4 regions of the Pectobacterium parvum genome follow, and region 1 is predicted to be linked to each of the others. Evidence: predicted binding sites of a transcription regulator. Region 1 holds the regulator's gene; each other region holds the start of a gene.
The links. The regulator CRP, encoded in region 1, controls carbon source genes, mostly activating them, when cyclic AMP is high. The targets are predictions, from matches to a motif close to ATGTGANNNNNNTCACAT.
Positions count from the first base shown of each region.

Region 2: a site for CRP is predicted at 1,545-1,562, ahead of aaeR (HTH-type transcriptional activator AaeR). Genes of this name have one in related genera too.
Region 3: a site for CRP is predicted at 1,552-1,569, ahead of LOZ86_RS02615 (GntP family permease). Genes of this name have one in related genera too.
Region 4: a site for CRP is predicted at 1,374-1,391, ahead of LOZ86_RS10805 (arabinose ABC transporter substrate-binding protein). Genes of this name have one in related genera too.

Region 1 is NZ_CP087392.1:702,556-706,598, reverse strand. Features, by position in the region: gene LOZ86_RS03110 (phosphoribulokinase) at 15-884, shown strand; gene LOZ86_RS03105 (OsmC family protein) at 998-1,405, opposite strand; gene crp (cAMP-activated global transcriptional regulator CRP) at 1,780-2,412, shown strand; gene argD (bifunctional acetylornithine/succinyldiaminopimelate transaminase) at 2,570-3,796, opposite strand; gene LOZ86_RS03090 (aminodeoxychorismate synthase component II) at 3,916-4,043, opposite strand, start outside.
Region 2 is NZ_CP087392.1:4,549,127-4,553,169, forward strand. Features, by position in the region: gene aaeB (p-hydroxybenzoic acid efflux pump subunit AaeB) at 1-57, opposite strand, end outside; gene aaeA (p-hydroxybenzoic acid efflux pump subunit AaeA) at 69-1,034, opposite strand; gene aaeX (p-hydroxybenzoic acid efflux pump operon protein AaeX) at 1,042-1,245, opposite strand; gene aaeR (HTH-type transcriptional activator AaeR) at 1,580-2,515, shown strand; gene LOZ86_RS20535 (hypothetical protein) at 2,625-2,963, shown strand; gene LOZ86_RS20540 (hypothetical protein) at 2,973-3,566, shown strand; gene tldD (metalloprotease TldD) at 3,652-4,043, opposite strand, start outside.
Region 3 is NZ_CP087392.1:588,503-592,545, reverse strand. Features, by position in the region: gene LOZ86_RS02615 (GntP family permease) at 131-1,507, opposite strand; gene LOZ86_RS02610 (gluconokinase) at 1,665-2,177, shown strand; partial or broken gene LOZ86_RS02605 (IS6 family transposase) at 2,313-2,569, opposite strand; gene LOZ86_RS02600 (hypothetical protein) at 2,638-4,043, opposite strand, start outside.
Region 4 is NZ_CP087392.1:2,379,220-2,383,262, forward strand. Features, by position in the region: gene LOZ86_RS10800 (ribulokinase) at 1-1,261, opposite strand, end outside; gene LOZ86_RS10805 (arabinose ABC transporter substrate-binding protein) at 1,634-2,617, shown strand; gene araG (L-arabinose ABC transporter ATP-binding protein AraG) at 2,714-4,043, shown strand, end outside.

The DNA.
Region 1 (4,043 bases):
GAGTCACGCACTTTATGTCACATCAACATCCGATTATTGCGGTTACCGGCTCCAGCGGAGCGGGAACCACGACAACCAGTCTGGCCTTCCGTAAGATTTTCCAGCAGTTTGATCTGCGCGCAGCCCAGTTGGAAGGCGATAGCTTTCACCGCTATACCCGCCCGGAAATGGATATGGCAATTCGTAAAGCGCGTGATTCAGGACGCCACATCAGCTACTTCGGCCCAGAAGCGAATGATTTCAGCCTGCTGGAACAGTCGTTTATTGAATATGGCCTGCACGGGCGTGGCCAGACGCGTAAATACCTTCATACCTACGATGAAGCCATTCCCTATAATCAGGTTCCTGGGACGTTCACGCCGTGGGAGCCGATGCCAGAACCCACCGATATCCTGTTCTATGAAGGATTGCACAGCGGCGTGGTCACCGAGCAAAACGACGTGGCACAGCATGTCGATTTGCTCGTCGGCGTGGTGCCGATCGTCAACCTGGAATGGATTCAAAAGCTGATTCGTGACGTTAATGAGCGCGGCCACTCGCGTGAAGCGGTGATGGATTCCGTCGTCCGCTCAATGGAAGACTACATCACCTATATCACGCCACAGTTCTCTCGCACACACATCAACTTCCAGCGCGTGCCCACCGTGGACACCTCCAACCCGTTCGCCGCCAAATCGATTCCCTCATTGGACGAAAGCTTCGTCGTGATTCATTTTCAGGGGTTGGATAATATTGATTACCCCTATCTGCTCGCTATGTTGCAGGGTTCCTTTATCTCCCACATCAACACGCTGGTCGTTACCGGTGGGAAGATGGGATTGGCGATGGAATTAATCATGGCACCGCTGGTGCAGCGGTTAATTGAAGGGAAAACGATCGAATAAGCATCGAGATACACGGGGCGACCACAGGGGTGAGGCCTCCCTACGGGAACCACCCCCTGTGTTTCCCCTAATAACAGGCTTAAGTGACCAGAATTAGTGCCCAGAGACAGGGATTATGCCAGCACTCTAATTTCGTGGCTGTGCGTCACCTCAACGGCTTTGCCCAGCATCAATGCTACTGAGCAGTATTTTTCTGCCGACAGTGCGACGGCTCGCTCGACAACTTTGTCGGTCAATCCTTTTCCCGTCACGATAAAATGCAGATTGATATGGGTGAATAAACGCGGCGCTTCTGACCGACGTTCTGACGTTAATTTCACTTCACAATCCGCTACATCGTTGCGGCTTTTTTGCAGAATCGACACCACATCAATCGCGCTGCATCCCCCTACGGACATCAACACCATTTCCATCGGACTCGGCGCTTTATCACCGGAATTGCCGTCCATCAATATCTGATGTCCTGATGCGGATTCGCCCAAAAACGTTAAGCCTTCAACCCATTTTACCCGTGCCTGCATGATGCCTCTCCACTAAAAATTTTTTGAAAATTTATACCGTTACTGTACAAAAACCAGCGTTAATCAGCGCTTTGTCATGCTGAAGCGAGACAACACAAGACACGTCCTTAAAGCTGTGTTAAAACGAAAATAGAATAGACCTTTTCTGGACAAACCCAGAAACGAAGAAGATGATGACCTGGCCAGACATACCCAGCCATTTTTACGGTGCGGCAAGGCAGCAACCGGAAAATAAAGGGTACAGAGGTTTCAGTATATTCCCTGACGTCATTCTGCCTAGACTGAATTTTATTTTTTTAGCAGTTAAACACGCCGTACAGGGAACTCTGACCCCTGTAATTTGCGCAGTGAATTACAACAGAGGATGATAGCGAATGGTTCTCGGCAAACCGCAAACAGATCCAACTCTCGAATGGTTCCTTTCCCATTGTCATATCCACAAGTATCCATCGAAGAGCACGCTGATTCACCAAGGTGAAAAAGCAGAAACGCTTTACTACATCGTGAAAGGCTCTGTCGCAGTGCTAATCAAAGATGAAGAAGGCAAGGAAATGATTCTCTCCTACCTCAATCAGGGCGATTTTATCGGCGAGCTCGGCCTGTTTGAAGAAGGTCAGGAACGCAGCGCCTGGGTTCGGGCAAAAACCGCCTGTGAAGTGGCTGAAATTTCCTATAAAAAATTCCGCCAACTCATCCAGGTTAACCCGGATATCCTCATGCGTCTGTCTGCACAAATGGCAAACAGACTTCAGGTTACCTCTGAAAAAGTCGGCAACCTCGCCTTCCTTGATGTGACTGGCCGTATTGCCCAAACCCTACTCAACCTGGCCAAACAACCTGATGCCATGACACATCCAGATGGCATGCAAATAAAAATTACCCGTCAGGAAATTGGGCAAATCGTTGGCTGCTCGCGTGAAACCGTGGGCCGCATTCTGAAAATGTTAGAAGACCAGAACCTGATCTCTGCACACGGTAAAACGATTGTCGTTTACGGCACTCGCTAAACCCCTGTCGCGGTACCCTACCAATAAAAAAAGCGTGAAGCCTTGGCCTCACGCTTTTTTTATGGCGAGCTTCCTGCTCGCCACCCTGCGGGTCGTCGCAAGCGACGTTGAAAAACGTTCCCTACGTTTTTTTATGGCTGATCTTTTGAGAGCATAATCAGTTTGCTGCGTTAACGACCTGCGCGACGGCTTTAGCGAATTTCGCCATCCCCTGCGCAATATCCTCTTCATCAATAATCAAAGATGGTACGAAGCGGATTACGTTCGGCCCAGCCATCAGCACCATAAGCCCCTGAGACGTTGCCGCAGCCAGAAACTCGCCCGCGCGACCATGCCATTGCGGTTTCAGTTCGGCACCCAGCAGCAGCCCCATACCGCGAACCTGCTCGAATATTCCGCACTGCTGATTGATTTTCTCAAGCTCACTAACAAAGCGATCGTGGCGATCCGCCACACCTGATAGCACTTCTGGTGTGTTAATAATATCCAGCGCAGCTTCCGCCACCGCACAGGCCAGCGGGTTGCCGCCATAAGTGGTGCCGTGTACCCCAACCGTCATGGCCGATGCGATCTCTTCCGTCGTCAGCATCGCGCTAATCGGGAAACCACCGCCCAATGCTTTAGCCGTTGTGAGGATATCTGGCGTAATGCCGTAGTGCATGTAGCTGAATAGTTTGCCAGTGCGCCCCATTCCGCTCTGCACTTCATCAAACACCAGCAGCGCCTTGTGCTGATCGCACAGATCGCGAACGCCTTGTAAAAACTCAGGCGTAGCGGGCGTAATCCCCCCTTCCCCCTGAATCGGCTCCAGTACAACCGCACAGGTGTGATCGTCCATCACCGCTTTAACAGCAGCCAGATCGTTGAAGGGAACATGAACAATATCGGCAGGCTTAGGCCCGAAACCGTCGGCATATTTAGGCTGTCCGCCGACCGAGACGGTGAACAGCGTCCGACCATGGAATGCATTGTAGAAGGCGATGATCTTGGTTTTATACGGACTATGGCGTTTAATCCCATAGTGACGTGCCAGCTTAAAGGCAGCTTCGTTAGCCTCAGCACCGGAGTTAACAAAGAACACGCGGTCGGCAAAAGTAGCATCAATCAATTTGCTGGCGAGGCGTAGCGCAGGCTCATTAGTGAAAATATTGCTGGTGTGCCACAGCGTTTCACCCTGCTGCTGCAACGCGTTCACCAATGCAGGATGGCAGTGACCCAGCGCCGTGACCGCAATACCACCGGAGAAATCGATATACTCGCGGCCGTCCTGATCCCAGACGCGGCTCCCTTTACCTTTCACGGGTACAAACTTCGCGGGTGCATAAACTGGCAAAATCACTTTATCATGAGTATCCCGTGTCACTGCTTTCTGCTCTGCTGCCATTTGCTGCCTCACTCTGCTGTCCATCATATCTAAATGAAAATATAGTCAACAAATATGCATAAAAAATCAATTACAGGCAATATTAAATCGGCTACTGAGGAGAATAACTTTCTATATCACTAAATTTTAAGGAAATTATCCAAAAGCTGATGCCCCTGCTGGCTAAGAATGCTCTCTGGGTGAAACTGCACCCCTTCCAGTGGCAATGCGCGATGGCGGATCCCCATAATCTCATCACGCTTTCCTT
Region 2 (4,043 bases), 850 kb from region 1:
GCGCGCAAACTTTGGCGTCGTAAAAAACATAGAGCCTGTTAGCGACGGAGTTTTCATCATCGCCTCACTTAGCCGAACTCACGCAGGCGATAAAGGAGACGGATAAGCGGCGACGGCTCTTTATCATTGTTGACCTGCTCACCGGTGATCACTACGGTGGCCGTGGTGCCAGCCGGGTAGAGGTCGCCCATTTGGCGATCGAGGCGAATTTTTACCGGCACACGCTGCGCCAGACGCACCCATTCCAGATTGGAATCCACGTTGGCCAGGCCTTTACTGTTCGCGCTGTTACTGTTGTTATTCACCCCAGCCGCCACGCTATCGACCGTGCCATAAAATATCTTTTCGCTACCCAGCGGCGTAATCTCCACCCGGTAGCCACGACGCACGCCTTCAAGCTTGGTTTCTTCCATGTACGCCAGCAGGTAGAACGAATCCTTCTTCACCAGCGCCACCGCCGTGTTACCGCGCTCAATGAACTCACCGCTTTGCACATGCAGGTTGGTCACCCAGCCGTCGGCAGGGGCACGTACCACGGTGCGTTCCAGCTCCAGTTGCGCCAATGACAATACCGCCTGCGCTTTAGCAAGCTGGTGCGTGGCAGTTTCCAATGCGTTACTGGACTGATCGATATTTTCCTGTGACATCGCACTAATGCCCAGTCGCGCCCGGCGTCCTGATTCCCGACGTTTTTCCGTCGCCAGCGCCTGATAATAGGCAACATCCGCTTCCGCCTGCGCCACGGCCTGATGGTAGCGCGGCTGGTCGATGACAAACAGCACGTCCCCTTTGTTCACCAGCTGATTATCCGTAACGCGAACATCGCTCAATAACCCGCTGACGTCCGGCGCAATCGCCACGACATCCGCCGTAAATTTGGCATCGCGCGTCCAGGGTGATTCGGTATAGAACGCCCAAACACGAAAAATCGCCACAATGGCACACAGCACAATCACCAGTGTGATGACCACGCGGCTCAGTTTTTTGATCAGCACGGCCTGCTGTCTAAACAAGGGTAAAAAGAAAGCTTTCACAGACACCTCACAGACCGTAACGGAACAATAAATAAAACAGACAGCAGAACAGCGCACTATTAAACAGCGCAGGATGCCAGACGAAGTCATAGATACCCGTCGGTTGCAGCAGGCGGTTCACGACAAAAAACAGGGTCAGCGATACCAGCAAGACAAAAAATACCGGGGGAAATGACAGCCCAAACAGCACCATAACCGGGAGTGAACTCATCCTCTTTTCCTTTTTCTATTAGAGAGCGGTAACGAGCAGGTGCGCTACCGGGTGGTAAATTATGTCGTCTGGCACGGCCTTTCAGCACCGACAACAAAGCCTCATCCCGCAGGCGGGTAGCCAACGGATGGGATAGCGTTAAACTGATGAATAGCGATGTCAGCAGGGGCTGACTAACGATGGGAAATCAGCGTATTACTCTAATTGGGTAAATAAACACAATCATTGAATGGCTCTGTTCTGCCCAGAACCACCGGATAGGCTATATTATGGATGCTTATTATCACCTTATCTACATAGCGTGATCTAAATCACTTTTAAGCCAGAGTGAATAATGGAAAGACTAAAGAGTATGTCGGTGTTTGCCCGCGTGGTGGAATTTGGTTCTTTTACCGCCGCGGCCCGTCAGTTGCAGATGAGCGTATCCGCCGTCAGCCAGACCGTTACCAAGCTTGAAGATGAGCTACAGATTAAGCTGCTTAATCGCAGTACGCGCAGCATTGGTTTGACGGAAGCGGGGAAAATCTATTACCACGGCTGTCGCCGCATGCTGCATGAGGCGCATGAGGTCCATGAGCAGCTTTACGCCTTCAACAACACGCCGATCGGCACGCTGCGCATCGGCAGTTCTTCCACTATGGCGCAGAATGTGTTGTCCACCATGACTGCCGCGATGCTGAAGGAATATCCTGGTTTATCCGTCAACCTGGTCACCGGGATTCCCGCTCCCGATCTGATTGCAGACGGGCTGGATATCGTTATCCGCGTCGGTGCACTACAGGATTCCAGCCTGTTCTCGAAACGATTAGGCTCGATGCCGATGGTGGTCTGTGCCGCAAAAAGCTATCTGGCACAGCACGGCACGCCGGATAAACCGGCAGATATGGTGAATTTTTCCTGGTTGGAATACAGCGTACGTCCCGACAGCGAATTCGAGCTGATCGCCCCGGAAGGCATTTCGACCCGCGTCACACCACAAGGGCGCTTTGTCACTAACGACCCACAAACGCTGGTGCGCTGGCTCAAGACGGGTGCGGGCATCGCGTACATTCCGCTTATGTGGGTTGTGGACGAAATCAATCGCGGCGAAATCGAGATTCTGTTCAACCGCTACCACTCCGACCCGCGCCCGGTCTACGCGCTCTACACCCGCAAAGACAACCTGCCGCTGAAAGTACAAGTCTGCATTAACTACATGACGGAATACTTCAAAAACGTCGCCCTGACGTATCAGGGCTATCGGCAGAATCATAGCGAGGAAAAAAAGTAGGTTTTGCAAAGAGGAAAATGCGAGGCGTTTCCCTCTTTCATACAAAACACATCCCGATCCCACCATCCTTGCGCTATATCTCTTCTTTCGTTCAGGAAAGTAAAATCACATGGATAACGTACGAATAAATTCGTACAATATAGGTGAAGGGATGGGATTCAAGGATGCCAAAAAGCAGCTTATTGTCTGTTTGCAGTCAGGTAATGTGCTGCATGAAGCCAGAGGGAATATCAGCACGAAGAATTTTCTGGTAACCGGACAAACATCAATAACAGAACTCATTGATATTATTTATCAATCTGCCGGGCCATCCTACTCCTCTTCACCCCATCATTTTGCAGCGCATATTGATGTTCATATCATCCGTTGCCGCCATCGGGGAATACCGTGGTATATCAAATGGTATTTTACCGAGCCGGATTGTGTCTTTATTAGCGTCCACCATTGAGGCGATGACATGAAAATTTTCAAAGTCGGCGATACACAGGCCGCTCTCTGTAACACATGCCAGTCACTTGAAACCGCGACGTTTCAGCTTAAAGACGTCCCGTTCAGCGATAACAGCGGCGTGGTGAGACAAGTTTTGGTTGGCGTTTGCGAACGCTGCGGAAATGTTGCCATCATCCCTCATCAGTCTACCCCCATGATTAAGAAAGCACTGGATGTGCAGCGTAAAGCGCTGGAAAGTCGAGTGCCCGCGCACATGATAGACATCCTGAATCTGGCAAGTTGCGAATTAGGTGGGGAGCCTGATTTTATTCCCACGCTGATGAAATATTATCTGCACACACTGGCGGCTGACCACGCAGCGGCAAAAGATATTCCACGTTTTCTACAAAGTGATTTGGCAAAAGGAAAATCCGAGAAACGTCTTTCACTTAAAGGCAGGCATGTCTCGGCAGATATTGATGCACTAAAAACCGCGACAAATATCTCCAGCACAACAGATCTGTTAAAAGGCATTGTTCTCAAGATTAAGGAAGACGTTTTGGTACAGCGGGATGAAATACACATCAAGCAGCTCAAATCGATTATTGCCGCGGTGTCCTGATTTTTTGCTCCGCTACATAACAATCCCAGAAAAAACCGCGCTCATAAAGCGCGGTCTTAAAGGGAACTCAGGATATCAGCACGAATTACGCGGTGCCGCCGACGGTTAGGCTTTCCAGCTTCAACGTAGGCTGACCCACGCCGACAGGCAGACTTTGCCCTTCTTTGCCGCACACGCCGACGCCGTTATCCAGCGCCAGATCGTTGCCGACCATCGAGATCTGCTGCATCGCTTCAATGCCGGAGCCAATCAACGTTGCACCTTTGACTGGCGTGGTGATTCGACCTTTTTCGATCAGGTATGCTTCGGATGTCGAGAAGACGAACTTGCCAGAGGTGATATCGACCTGACCGCCGCCAAAGTTTGGCGCATACAGGCCATATTCGACGCTGGAGATGATCTCTTCAGGCGTGGATTTCCCGGCCAGCATATAGGTGTTCGTCATACGCGGCATCGGCAGATGCGCATAAGATTCGC
Region 3 (4,043 bases), 110 kb from region 1:
ACGCGTTCCATACGCGGCACTGGCTTTCGCGGCGTCCATGCCGCTCACTCGGTGCTCATGATCACCGCTGCATAATTTTTACGCCGGATTAATGTCAAAACCTTCCCCTGTAAGAAGAAGGTTAAACACATCAAAGAAGAATACTTCCCACTAACGCGATCAGGAACGCGATGGTGCCGAGCAGCGTTTCCATCACCGTCCAGGTTTTCAGGGTCGTTTTCTCATCCATTTCGAGGAAACGGCCAACCAGCCAGAAGCCTGAGTCGTTCACATGCGACAGCACGGTCGCACCGCCCGCAATCGCTACCACGATAAAACAGAGATCGAACTGGCTGAGGCCAGGCGTCGCCGCTACCGCCGGTGCCATCAGCGCCGCCGTGGTCGTCAGTGCTACCGTTGCAGAACCCTGCGCCACACGCAGTGCAGCAGACACCACAAACGCGGCAACGATCACCGGCATACCGGTATCCGCCAGTGCGCCAGACAGCGCATTGCCGATACCGCTGGAACGCAGAACGCCACCGAACATCCCGCCCGCACCGGTGACCAGAATAATCGAACAAACCGGACCCAGCGCGCCTTCACAGATCTTCTCAAGGTGTCGACGGCTATGCTGGCCGCTAAACATAATCATGGCAAACAAGACCGTAATCAGCAGTGCAATCGGCGTTTTCCCTAACATACGCAGGAACTGTACCAGACCGCTATCGCCGCTGATGACGCCCATTACCGTCAAGGTATTCAATCCGGTATCGAGGAAAATCAGGATCAGCGGCAGCAACAGCACCCACATCACCACGCCAAACGCTGGCGGCGTATGCTTCTCATCCGCTTTAACTTCGGTCAGGAAGGTAGACGGCAACGGCAAATGGAATTTCTTACCTGCCCACAGGCCGAACAGATAACCGCCCAGATACCAGGTAGGGTAAGCAATCACGGCACCAACCAGCACCAGCAGGCCAATGTTGGCACCCAGCAGTTCACTGGCAGCAACCGGACCGGGATGCGGTGGCAGCAAGGCGTGCATAACGGCAAATGCGCCCGCAGCAGGGAACGCATAGGTCAGCGTTGAGCCGCCAAAACGTTTCGCCACGCTGAAAATAATCGGCAGCATGACGATCAGCCCGGCATCGAAAAAGATCGGGAAGCCGAACAGCAGAGAGGCAAGACCCAGCGCGAAAGGCGCACGTTTCTCACCAAATTTATTGATTAGCGTATCCGCCAGCACATTTGCACCACCGGTCACTTCCAGCAGGCGACCAATCATTGCCCCCAGACCAACCAGCAAGGCAACAGATGCCAGCGTACTGCCGAAACCGCTGAGCAGCGTAGGAACGAGTTTCTCAAAAGGGGTTTTCGTCGCTAGCGCCGTGATCAGGCTCACCAGCGTCAACGCCAAAAACGCGTGGACGCGGAAGCGCATAATCAGTACCAGTAACAGCGCGACCGCACCTGCGGCGATGGTTAATAGCACACTGGCGCTATAGGCGGATGTTATTTCTGTCATCGTTAATAATCTCTTTAGGCACCCGGTCTGGATTGGCTGATTGTTTGTGAGGTGTATCACACCATCATTTGATACCGGTAACATGATACGGGTAACATGTTAAAATCAGGAACTATCAAACACCATTTAATTTACATTTTGAGATAGAGATCAAATTATGTCAGGTCGAAGCATTATTCTGATGGGCGTATCAGGCAGTGGAAAATCCTCAGTTGGCGCTGAACTTGGCCGCGCCATTCAGGCAAAATTTATTGACGGCGACGATCTGCATCCGCGCGCGAATATCCAGAAAATGGCCAGCGGTACGCCGTTGAATGACGACGACCGCGCACCGTGGCTGGAGCGACTCAGCGATGTTGCCTACAGCCTGGCGCACAAAAACGAGACCGGCATCATCGTCTGTTCCGCGTTGAAAAAGCGTTACCGTGACCGCCTGCGCGAAGGCAACGAAAAGATGGTGTTTATCTATTTGAAAGGCAGCTTTGAGCTGATTCTGGAGCGTCATAAAGCCAGAGCAGGTCACTTCATGCCGACAGATCTACTGAAAAGCCAGTTCGATGCGCTGGAAGAACCGAGCAGCGATGAGCCGGATATCCTGAAAGTCGATATTGACGGCACTCGGGAAGACGTCGTGCAGCGCTGCGTTGACGCACTGCGCGCGGCAGGCTAACACAGCAGCTTAGAGGCTTTCGCCGTCCAGCACGGTAAAGCCGACATCGACCCTATCCTGCGCGACTGGCTCGCCCCGCAGACGAGCCAGCAGTTGTTCGGTGCCAATATCTTCCGGCACGCGCAATCCCTACTGTCGACACAGATAAGCCCACTTTCCGTTGACCTTCGCGTAGGTTTCATTGAGGTGCCATAAGCCGAAGCCAGCGCAGCCGCTTTTCCATTTCAGGCGCATAACGCTGAACCCACTGGTAAAGCATAGTAGGGTCAATGCTCACCGTGTTCGGCCAGAATTTCCTGCAGTTCTCGATAGCGGATGCCATATTTGCAATACCAGCGGGCGACCCACAGGATGATATCTTGGATGAAGTGACGACCTTTGAATATGTTCATACCGCATATATAGTGTTGAATAATATGGGAAAATTATAGTAACTGGAACCTTTGCGATAGTGCCATTTTTAAAGAGCCTGATCGATAAGTAAAGTCAGAAATACCAAGTTGAAATTTAATGCGGGCTCCTGATTTTGCGCCGAGCGTTTATATTTTTTTCTGGAAATATTTACTGGCGGTGGTCCCACTTTAACCTTGCCCTGCTGTTCCACACCAGAAGCGGCAAGCGTAATTTCTGGCTCCAGTAATCTGGGTGAATCAGTATTAAATGTTCTCTCATTAGCGATATCGATAAGATAAGCGGCAACGCTATCAGCATTAGATAGCATGAGATTCGACCGTAACATAGTATCCGTTTTCAATGCGTCATAGATCTCATCGTCATGACCTAGGCCAAACTGACGATTGACCTTACTAACTTGGGTAATAAATTTACTTAATTCAGATATATCGAGATTTTTTTTATTTATCGCCTCAACAAAGGAATTTTTTATCATCTCAGCATTATCAGTATTTTTTCTGGATGTAGGGAAATATTTAAAATCTGAAGTTACTGTCGCTAAATGAGAAGTTTCATGCAGTAAAGTATAACCTACATATTTACTACGATCAGGGTAATCTCTGATGCCTACTGAAATCATATCTCCATTAATGGAAATGGTATTCCCGTTATCTCCAGGAAAAACAAATGCCACCGTTTTTGTTTTTAGTTCTTCTCTTTTGAAAGTATCTGAAAAACTGTTGGTAGTAGGGTTTAATGGTCTGATACTACTGCTGATGGCTATGTTATTATAATTATTCCCTTTGCTAAAGTTCATTATTTCTTGCGCATTTTCTGCTATAAGCGAAATTCTGCTAACGGCTTCAGAAATTATCTTTTTATCTGTTGTACCCAGTGCCCCGGAAAAATATGCTTGTAACTCTTTCATAACTTCAGGATTATTTTTAGATTCTGACAGTCTATTTAATGCTTTTTGAACAATACTTTCCGAAAAATCGCACCCTTTTTCAATTATAGGAATAACTTCAGGGAAGTAAGTGTTTTCCATTTCTTTGTATTCAGAGTCAAAACCCTTAAGTACAGAATATTTATTACCCCTAAAGAAATTATTGAATTTTTCTGTCTGAGAAAATTTTACCATTAAGTGACTAATATTATTTTTAGCGACAGGGACAAACTCTGATATATATTTATTCGTATTATCTATAACCTGTCCGCTTGGACCCGCTAGGGCATCATCATTCTCCTCTACGTTAATCATACTTGAAGCAGTATTTTCATAGATAACTTTAGAGGAAAAATCTGAATCTGATAACTGTATCAGGTTATTAAGCTCAATCACCTCTTTACTACAAGCCTCCCATCTTTTCCTTGAAGTATTAAATTTCAGAATAAGTTTTTTCTCAGTTTTGTTATGAAATAGCTTTGCTGTTCGCGCATAATTACCCGTCGGATCGGTTATAACCTGCACAT
Region 4 (4,043 bases), 1.7 Mb from region 1:
TGAGATCGGTAATCACGCCTTTCAGTCGCTGATTGGCGAACGGCGTTCTGCGGCCATTAAACCAGTCCAGCACGACAGGTAGGTGATCCAGCGTCGGGTTTTCCGCCCAGCTGTGCGTCAGTCGCTCCAGCAGTTTGGCTTCCATCGCCTGTAATGACGTTTTGAGTTCAGGATTGTCTTTCGCGGCTTCCTGTAACGACCAGCCCAACAGTCGCCCAAACCAGGCGTACATGTCGCCGAAAGCGGACTGCCCAGCTTCGAGACCGATATAACCGGGAACAACGCTGCCGTCGACCTGCCCACAGATACCGGCGATGGTGCGCTCGGCAATGCGTGCGTCGTCGGCGATCAGAATGTCGCAGGTGGACGTGCCAATGACTTTGACTAGCGTATAAGGTTGTGCGCCCGCGCCGACGGTGCCGACGTGGCAGTCAAACGCGCCGCCCGCCAGAATAACCGTTTCGGGGATGCCGAGCCGCTGTGCCCACTCGGCGGTGATGGTGCCGACCGGCTGTTCAGCGGTCCAGGTGTCGGTAAACAGCGGGTACTGTAATGTCTCGGTCAGGCAGGAATCGAGTGCATGCAAGAAATCTTTCGGCGGTAGTCCGCCCCAGCTTGGGTGCCAGAGTGATTTGTGTCCGGCGCTACACCGTCCACGACGAATATCGGCTGGCGCTTGGGTACCAGAAAGCAGGGCGGGTACCCAGTCACACAGTTCTATCCAGGAAACGGCCGCCTGACGCACCGCGGCATCGTCGCGGGAAACATGCAGAATTTTGGCCCAGAACCACTCGGACGAATAAACGCCGCCGATATAGCGGGTGTAATCCGGGAATTGGCCGCTACGGCACAGCGCGTTGATGGCTTCTGCTTCTTCTATTGCCGTGTGGTCTTTCCACAGCACGAACATCGCATTGGGGTTGTCGGCAAACTCGGGGCGTAGTGCGAGGATCTGGCCTTGCTCATCAACCGGTGCAGGGGTTGACCCGGTTGAATCCACGCCAATACCGATGATGCTCTGCCGCTGTTCAGGCGTCAGGCGAGAAACCACGATCTTAACCGCCTGTTCCAGCGATTCAATATAGTCCAATGGGTGATGACGGAACTGGTTGTTGGCAGGCTGACAATATTTCCCCTCGCGCCAGCGGGGGTAGTAGACCACCTCTGTTTCCAACTCTTGCCCGCTTTGGCAGTCAACGGCTAAGGCGCGTACCGAATCACTGCCGAAGTCGAGACCAATCGTAATAGCGCCCGCACTCATGCTTTGCTCCTCATTAATCCCAGAACGTTGGTGTTTACGATGGCAGGGATAACGAGAGGCGGTGAGGAGCGGTTAGCTGGAAGTATGTATTTTTCTGTCGCCAGCAGCCATTTTGTGATGCTGGTCAAAGGTTAATGATTGGTTAAATTCGCTAAATGTATGCACAAACCTGTCATTGTTCCGGACTGTGATAAAGCTCTACATTCTTGCCGGGAATAACGACTAAAACATAAAGCGTCTGAATGCTACTGAGTAAAGGAATCGTGCTAAGCCTGTGTTTTTCCTTTATCCAGACCGGAAATACCCTACCAGGAACTCGAACTCGTTTCAGCGTTGCTGACGAATGAAAAGATAATTACACCGGAGAACATCATGCATAAATTCACTAAGGCGCTGGCAGCAATCGGGTTGGCCGCTGTTATGTCACAATCAGCTATGGCAGAGAACTTAAAGCTGGGCTTTCTGGTTAAACAGCCGGAAGAACCCTGGTTCCAGACGGAATGGAAGTTCGCTGATAAAGCAGGGAAAGACCTTGGTTTTGATGTGATAAAAATCGCAGTTCCTGATGGTGAAAAGACCCTGAACGCGATCGACAGTCTGGCGGCCAGTGGCGCGAAAGGCTTCGTTATCTGTACGCCGGATCCAAAGTTGGGGCCAGCCATTATAGCGAAAGCACGCAGCTACAATCTGAAAGTGATTGCGGTTGATGACCAGTTCGTGAATGCCAAAGGCCAACCGATGGATACCGTGCCATTGGTGATGATGGCGGCCACCAAAATTGGCGAGCGTCAGGGGCAGGAACTGTATAAAGAGATGACTAAACGCGGCTGGAAAGTAGAGGAAACCGCCGTGATGGCGATTACCGCTGATGAGCTGGATACCGCACGTCGCCGCACGTCTGGCTCTATGGACGCGCTGAAAACCGCAGGGTTCCCAGAAAAACAGATCTACAAAGTGCCGACCAAATCTAACGATATCCCCGGTGCATTTGACGCCGCTAACTCCATGCTGGTTCAGCATCCGGGCGTGAAAAACTGGCTGATTATCGGCATGAACGACAACACCGTACTGGGCGGCGTGCGTGCAACGGAAGGTCAGGGCTTTAAAGCCGCAAACGTCATTGGTATCGGTATCAACGGCGTGGATGCGGTGAGTGAGCTGTCTAAAGGTCAGGCAACGGGCTTCTTTGGTTCACTGCTGCCAAGCCCGGATATCCACGGTTACAAGAGTATCCAGATGTTGAATGACTGGGTGACCAAAGGCGTTGAGCCGGAGAAATTCACCGAAGTGACCGACGTAGTGCTGATCACTCGTGACAACTTTAAGGTCGAACTGGAGAAAAAAGGCCTGATGTAATCACGCCTGATTTCGTAAAGACGCGGATAACACCGATCAGCATGACGCTGGTCGAGGTTATCCGCGCTCTACCTGCATTGTTATGAGGAAGCAGACATGACAGCACAGTCACCCTATTTGTCGTTTCATGGGATTGGCAAAGAATTTCCCGGTGTTAAGGCGCTTTCGGATATCAGTTTTTCCTGCCATGCCGGCCAGATCCATGCATTGATGGGGGAAAACGGGGCGGGCAAGTCGACGCTGTTAAAGATCCTGAGTGGTAACTATTCACCGTCAGCGGGCGAAATTCATATTCAGGGCAAGCCCGTGCAGTTCAACAACACGATGGATGCCCTGAATGCGGGCGTTGCCATCATTTATCAGGAACTGCATCTGGTGCCGGAAATGACGGTCGCCGAGAACATCTACTTAGGTCAGCTGCCGCATAAATATGGCATGGTGAACTATTCGCTGCTGCGCTATGAAGCCAAACTTCAGTTGCAGCATCTGGGGTTGGATATCGATCCTGATACCCCGCTGAAATACCTCTCTATCGGGCAATGGCAGATGGTGGAAATCGCCAAGGCGCTGGCCCGTAACGCCAAGGTTATTGCTTTTGATGAGCCGACCAGTTCGCTGTCTGCCCGTGAAATCGAGCAGCTTTTCCGCGTGATTAAGGAATTGCGCAGTGAAGGCCGGGTCATTTTGTACGTTTCGCACCGGATGGAAGAAATTTTTGCGCTGAGCGATGCCATTACCGTGTTTAAAGATGGCCGCTATGTGCGCACGTTCGACGATATGCAGCAGGTGAACCATGAGTCGCTGGTACAGGCGATGGTAGGGCGTAACCTGGGGGATATCTATGGCTATGCGCCGCGTCCGCACGGCGAAGAGCGTCTGACGCTGAAAGACGTGAAAGCACCGGGTGTGAAATCCACGGTTTCCCTGAACGTGAAGCGGGGGGAAATTGTCGGGCTATTTGGTCTGGTGGGGGCGGGCCGCAGCGAACTGATGAAAGGGCTGTTTGGCGCGACCAAAATCACCAACGGTCAGGTGCTGCTGGATGGCAAACCGCTGGTGGTGAATTCCCCCATTGATGCGATTCGTCAGGGCGTGATGCTCTGCCCAGAAGATCGTAAAGCCGACGGCATCATTCCGGTGCACTCGGTGCGTGACAACATCAATATCAGCGCAAGGCGTAAGAGCCTGAAAGCCGGTTTTATTATTAATAATCAGTGGGAGGCGGATAACGCCGCGAAGCGCATTGACGCGTTGAACATCAAAACGCCGTCCGATGAACAGCTGATTATGAATCTTTCCGGGGGAAACCAGCAGAAAGCCATTCTTGGCCGTTGGCTGTCCGAAGAGATGAAGGTCATTTTGCTCGATGAACCCACGCGCGGCATTGACGTCGGCGCGAAGCACGAAATTTATCATGTCATCTATG